Regions from separate parts of the uncultured Merdimonas sp. genome, predicted to be linked through region 2. Evidence: a T-box and tRNA genes for the amino acid it is inferred to sense, from the RefSeq annotation. Region 2 holds a T-box; the other holds one or more tRNA genes.

Region 1 (3,411 bases), on a different contig from region 2:
AAAAACAACCTGCAAAAGTCTGGGCTGTGTGGCTGATTCCTTTTTGTATCACAGAAAGTCTTATTTGTTTTTCAGCCTGGTGTCTTTACTGGTTTCAGATCCTGACTTTCTTCTGGTGCGCCGCGCTGCCTGCTCTGTTCGCAGGCCTTGGGATCCTCCTTATGCTGTTAAGGTATCTGTCCTCCGGCTGTACGCTGAACGAAAACTTCCTCCTATGTGCCAGCGGTTATCTGGAAATCCGTACTACCATCGCAGCCTATCCGAAGATCCAGTATGTTGAGCTTAAGCAAAACCCTCTGGCAGCTCTCTTACGCCTCCAGAAGGGGCAGCTCCATCTGTTGGCCGGAGCGGGCAATCAGACTCACAGTCTGCCATATTTTTCTTCAGAAAAAACCGCATTCTTAAAGGAGAGACTCTTGCACCGGCAGAAGTACCCGGGGTATACTGGTCTTATGAAAGAACAAAAAGGAGAAAACCATGATTGATATCGGTGTTGTACACGGAAGATTTCAGCCGCTGCATTTAAAACATATGGAATACATTCTGGCCGCCAAAATGCGCTGCCGGAAATTATATATCGGGATTACCAACCCGGACGCCCTGCACACCAGGGATTCCATCCACGACATCCGGCGTTCGGAGCGGTCTGCCAACCCGCTTACCTATTTTGAACGCTACGAGCTTCTCCGGGGCGCCATGGCGGAATTCCGGGTGCCGGAGTCGGAATATGACATTTTACCATTTCCGATCAGCTGCCCGGAATACATCCTCCAGTATGTCCCAAAGGACGCCACTTATTTTATGGGGCTCTGCGATGAATGGGACGAGGAAAAATATAAGATCCTGACCGGACTTGGACTGACGGTAGAAATCCTTTGGAGAAAAACTCTGACAGAAAAAGGTGTGACCGCCTCCTGGATCCGAAGCTGCATCGCCACGGATCAGGAGTGGGCACACCTGGTTCCTAAAAGTGTCTTCTCTTATCTGACCTCTCATAAACTGGACGAGCAGATCAAACGCCTGGAGCAGATGCGGATGGCAGAAAAGGACGCCACTCTTCTATAAGCCAAGCACGTCCTGGATCGTATAGAATCCTGCCGGTTTGCCCGCGAGATAGGCCGCGCAGTCGCAGGCGCCTCTTGCAAAGCATTCCCAGTTATACGAATGATGGGTGATCTCCAACCGCTCTCCCATGCCGCCAAAGAAAACGGTGTGACTGCTGGGGATATTGCCCGCCCGCAAAGAGTGGTATCCGATCGTGCCGGGAACCCTGGGTGAAGCGCCTTCTCTTCCATAAACAGCAATATCGGAGAGTTCCTTTCCCATCGCATGGGCCATGATCTCTCCCATTTCTTTTGACGTGCCGCTGGGCGCGTCTTTTTTCCACTGGTCATGCATTTCCAGGATTTCTACATCGACATCATCCTTTAAGATATTCACCACCATTTCCAGCAGTTTGTTCATAACATTTACCATTTTCGAGGTGTTCGCCGCATACAGCATAGGGATCTTCTCTGACGCCTCCCGGAACCGGGCCATTTCCTCAGGGCCAAACCCGGTCGTGCCGCACACCAGCGCCTTGCCGTGTGTCACAGCCAGGTCAAGAACTTCCATGGCCGCTTCCTTTGTGGAAAAATCAATGATCACATCACAGTCGTTGATTACGGACGCCAGGTCGTCTGTCACCGGAACCCCCAGTTCCCGGCCGACCATAGCCGCCGTTCCAAGATCCGCGCCGATATAGTCTCTTCCCTTCGGAGCCACGCCGGCCACAAGTTCCATATCTTCTCTCTGCGCGGCCACCTGCGTGATCAGTTTTCCCATCTTGCCTCTCGGACCCATAACGATTACTTTCATATTTTTTGTTCCTTTCTCTGTATATTTTTATGACTCTTTTCCTCATTGTAGCATAATTTACCAGAAAACAGGATAAAATAGAAGAAAATAGCCATCTCAAAATTTCTGGCAAATTTCTAAAAAAAAGCTTGCATTATACGACACATTTCGAGTATAATAAATTCTGTTATCGGGGTATGGCTCAGTTTGGTTAGAGCGCACGGCTGGGGGCCGTGAGGTCGCAGGTTCGAATCCTGTTACCCCGATTTTTTCATGCCCATAATCAAATGGGGACGGGGGATTTTCAGAAATCCCCCGTCCCCTTTATCGTCAGGTAATGAAAAGGCCTGGAAGGAAGATCCTTCCAGGCTTTTTCTTTGCAAATCATAAAGTGGAGTATACGGGACTTGAACCCGTGGCCTCCACACTGCCAGTGTGGCGCGCTCCCAACTGCGCTAATACCCCATGAAAGGAGTATAGCACATTCGGAGCGAAAATCAAAGAATTATTTTAACAAATCCCAAAGCTCGTCTTTGGGTTTGTATCCCATATCCCGCTTTACCACTTCTCCGTCCCGGAAAACCAGGAAGGTGGGAATGGACATTACCTTGTACTGTCTGGCCAGTTCCGGCTGCTGATCTACGTCTACTTTGCAGATCTTCACACCTTCTGCTTCTTCTGCAAGTTCTTCCACAATGGGGCCCACCATCTGGCAGGGACCGCACCAGGTTGCCCAGAAATCTACAAATACCGGAATATCCGATTCCAGTACCTCCTTTTGAAAGTTTTCTTTGGTTAAATGTACTACTGCCATCGCTCTTTTCTCCTTTCTGCACAATATGCGACTTTGTAACTTGATTGTCTGTGATTTTTATCTGCCTTCCGGCAGCCTGGTTCTTAAGAACCGTCGTTTGTATTTTAATTCTGCATAATCTGTGATCTTCTTCAGGTAAATCGTGTTGGAGATGCCTCCGGCAACGCCAGCCACCGGGATCCCCTGCAAAAATTTCATGTACAGGAGCGCTTCCGACAATGCATCTGCGGTCCGGCGCCTTTGTTCCTGCTGCTTTCCGGCTGCTTCTTTCTCGCCCATATGCCCGCCCCTCGCCTGGCTGTCTATCCACCCGTTCAAAAGTGTATTTCCCTGCTCCAGCTCCGCTCCTTTCCGCAGCGCGGTCTCAATGATCTTCAGGATAAACCACTGTTCTTCTTCGCTCTCATATGTAAAGCCGTATGTCAGGGCAATCTCGTACACACTTTTTAAAATAACGGCTGTAAAAAGCGGGATATCCGGAATGCCAATGCCCAGCAGGCCAAGTCCCACTCCCTCCACGCCGGAAATAGCCAGATTCTTCGCCCTGGCGGCCTGTGACTGCCTGCCGAACGCCTTCACAGTCTTACGGTTTGCCTTTAACCCGGCTGCATATTCACGGACCTGATAATCCATTTTCTGCTGCTCTTTGTTATAGGTCTTTTCAATGATCCCGGTTCCCTTTTCAAACACCAGATCAAAAGCCTTGACAAAAGCCGCATTTAAAGTATCTTCCAGCTTTTCCGGAATCTTTTCTTCCAATT
Region 2 (3,411 bases):
GGTGATGTATTCCGGGATCGGAGCGTTTTTTACCTGGCTGATCTATATGGTGGTGTTTGCGATCTGGCCAAGCAACTTTGGGGCGACCATGGCGGGCGCGGTGTTTGTGGCGGCCTATGCCTTTATTATGTCCAGGATCAATAAGGCGCCGGCTACGATTTTTCTGACTGCCTCTGCCTTTCCGCTGATCCCCGGACCAAATCTCTACTATATGATGTATGGCTGGGTCAGCGCAGATTCGGCTATGGCCCGCAGTGAGACCGGAGTGCTCCTGGAAACCTGTCTTGCCATCGCGCTGGGCTTCTTGATCGTAGATGTAGTGTCACGGTGCATCCTGTATGCAAAGAAGCAGGAGATCCAGATCGGCAAACGCGCATAAGGAGTGCAGAATAAGGAATGCCAGAATAAGGAGTGTCAGAACCCATAGTCTTCCAGATTGCTGATCTGGAAGGCCATGGGTTTTTTTGTCGTCGGATGGAAGAACGTAAGCCGGCAGGCGCACAGACAGATCTGTTGCCAGGGCCGGGCGGTGGGCCGGACGTCTGACTGGCCGCGGAGAGTATCAGGATGACCGGAAGGAGCGGAAGTTATCCCCGTTATCCCCGCAATTTCCCGGGAATGTGGATTATATTTGGTGTCGCCCACAATCGGACAGCCCATATGAGCCAGTTGTACCCGGATCTGGTGATGGCGTCCGGTGAAAATGTGGATAAATAGGGTGGTGCCTTCGGATGGGGACGGGGGATTTCTGGAAATCCCCCGTCCCCATCCGAAGGAGTTTTCCACAACTTCATACTCTAATCGGGCAAGTTTTGCATTTTTTTCTCCGGGATCGCATATTCTGGAAGTGTTGGTGAGGGGATCCCGGCACATATAGTTTTCCAGGATGCCGGAAGGTTTTGGAGGGCGGGCCCTCCACCAGGGCGCAATAATATTTGCCGAAAGAAGTTTTGTCTGGATTTTGCAGCTGGCGGTTTAATTCTCTGGCCGCTGCCGGGGTTTTGGCGAATACCAGGAGACCGGATACCGGCTGATCCAGCCGGTGGATGACTGCCAGATAAGGCTCGCCGGAAGCAGGATTTATCTGGTACAGATGTTGTTTCAGCAGGCGTACCATATCCGGAGCTCCCGTGGATCGAGTCTGGGTGGCGATTCCGGGCGGCTTGACACAGACGATGATCTGTGTGTCTTCATATAAAATATGTAACGGTGTTTTTGATGATAAATGGTACATGGGCTCCTCCGATTACAGTGTGCTGTTTTTCTTTCTTAAATTCTATTTAAGCACAGCCGGAGGAAATATGCAAATATCCGGCATTTTGTGATGGCGATGTCTGCGGCCTTGATAATGAGAGGATTTCATTTTCGAGAATGAAGGGTATTTTTATTGATGAAAGGGAAATATCTATAGTTTAAAAGGGAGGAATTTTGAAGCGTACAGAGGGGACATTTCCTGTAGATAAGGGGGAGTTCGCCCTTGACAAATGGGGAGGGATGGATTAGAATTACGGATAACTCAAGATTTTTATGGGCTGCGAAGGGGATTAGTACATGAGAGCAGGCACAGAGAGGGAATCAGCGGGTGTGAGATTCCTGCCGGGAGTTCTTGTGGAACCGGCCCTGGAGCCCCTGCATGAAAATGCAGCGTGTTGCCAGCGTTAATGGTAAATGAGCGAACTGCCGGAAGAAGGCAGTTAACTAGGGTGGTACCGCCGAGCTTTTCGGTCCCTTTTTTGGGGAGCGCGAAGATCGGCGTTTTTATTTGCCGGGGACAGCGCTTCTGCAGCAAAAATGTGCCGGAGGTTTCCGGCTGTCAGAGAAAAGGAGAGAAGAAAGTCATGGCAAAGGAAAAATTAGTCAAAAATATCACACCTCGTGATGAGAATTTTGCACAGTGGTATACAGATGTAGTCCGCGAAGCAAATCTGTGTGATTATTCCAGTGTAAAAGGTTGTCTGAATTATCTGCCCAACGGATATGCGATCTGGGAGCTGATCCAGGCTGATCTGGACAGACGGTTTAAAGAAACCGGCGTAGAAAATGTTTATCTGCCGGTATTGATCCCGGAGAGTCTTCTGGAAAAAGAGGCGGATCATGTGGAAGGATTTGCGCCTGAGGTCGCGTGGGTTACTCACGGTGGTATGGAGAGACTGCAGGAGCGGATGTGCATCCGCCCGACGTCTGAGACATTGTTCTGTGATCTGTGGGCAAAGACAGTCCGTTCTTACCGGGATCTTCCGAAGGTATGGAACCAGTGGAACTCTGTACTTCGCTGGGAAAAAACTACCAGACCTTTCCTTCGTTCCAGGGAGTTTTTGTGGCAGGAAGGCCACACCCTTCATGCAACTTATGAAGAAGCAGAGGCAAGAACGATCCAGATGTGGGAAGTTTACAAAGATTGTTACAGAGAGACCATGGCGATTCCGTTTGTAGCCGGAAGAAAGGCAGAGAATGAGAAGTTTGCCGGAGCACAGGATACTTATACCATCGAGGCGTTGATGCACGATGGCAAGGCTCTGCAGTCTGCCACCAGCCATTTCTTCGGAAGCGGATTCCCGGACGCCTTCGGCATTAAGTATGTGGATAAAAATAACCAGCTTCAGAGCGCTTACGAGACTTCCTGGGGATGGTCCACCAGAAGTATCGGAGCTCTGATCATGGTACACGGAGATGATGACGGACTGGTGCTGCCGCCTCATGTGGCTCCGGTAGAGTGCCGGATTATTCCGATCGCACAGCATAAGGAAGGCGTGCTGGAAAGCTCCTATGCACTTTACGAAGAACTGAAGAAAGCAGGATATAGAGTAAAAATAGACGACTCCGACAAGAGTACCGGATGGAAATTCTCTGAGCAGGAGATTCTTGGAATCCCCACCCGTATCGAGATCGGACCAAAAGATCTGGAGAAAAAACAGGTTGTTGTAGTACGCCGTGACAACCGCGAGAAGATTGTAGTTTCTCTGGATGAAATTGCGGTAAAACTGCGTGAGATCCTGGAACAGGAGCAGCAGGATATGTACGACAGAGCCAACAAATTCCTGCAGGATCATATTGATACCGCAGTGACTCTGGATGAGATGGTAGAGAAATTCAAAGAAAACCGTGGTTTTGTAAAAGCATGCTGGTGCGGCGATCCCGAATGCGAGGGCGAAGTAAAATACGCAACCGGCGGAGCAGCAACCCGCTGTCTGATTGAAGACGAAGAAATGATTTCCGATAAATGTATCTGGTGTGGAAAACCCGCAAAACACATGGTATATTGGGGAAAATCTTATTAAAACTCTTCATTGGGGACGGGGGATTTCTGGAAATCCCCCGTCCCCAATGAGACATCCCGTCTCTTATCCACAGAATCTGGATAAGGAGGGATTATATGGCGCGACAACCTAGAAGAGAAAGTAGAACGAAAAT

The links. The T-box of region 2 lies ahead of proS (proline--tRNA ligase). A T-box ahead of a tRNA ligase gene usually reads a tRNA of that ligase, here a tRNA-Pro.
Region 1: it has a tRNA-Pro gene. The T-box ahead of proS (proline--tRNA ligase) is inferred to sense a tRNA for this amino acid. The anticodon was not compared.

Annotation. Positions count from the first base shown of each region.
Region 1 is NZ_CAWVHE010000001.1:66,841-70,251, forward strand. It holds gene ABGT54_RS00300 (PH domain-containing protein) at 1-485, shown strand, start outside; gene ABGT54_RS00305 (nicotinate-nucleotide adenylyltransferase) at 478-1,065, shown strand; gene dapB (4-hydroxy-tetrahydrodipicolinate reductase) at 1,060-1,857, opposite strand; tRNA gene ABGT54_RS00315 (tRNA-Pro) at 2,028-2,102, shown strand; tRNA gene ABGT54_RS00320 (tRNA-Ala) at 2,229-2,301, opposite strand; gene trxA (thioredoxin) at 2,342-2,650, opposite strand; gene ABGT54_RS00330 (EcsC family protein) at 2,708-3,411, opposite strand, start outside.
Region 2 is NZ_CAWVHE010000014.1:667-4,077, reverse strand. It holds gene ABGT54_RS10035 (threonine/serine exporter family protein) at 1-379, shown strand, start outside; gene ABGT54_RS10030 (hypothetical protein) at 415-786, opposite strand; gene ABGT54_RS10025 (pseudouridine synthase) at 791-1,234, opposite strand; T-box leader at 1,526-1,733, shown strand; gene proS (proline--tRNA ligase) at 1,839-3,278, shown strand; gene ABGT54_RS10015 (transposase) at 3,374-3,411, shown strand, end outside.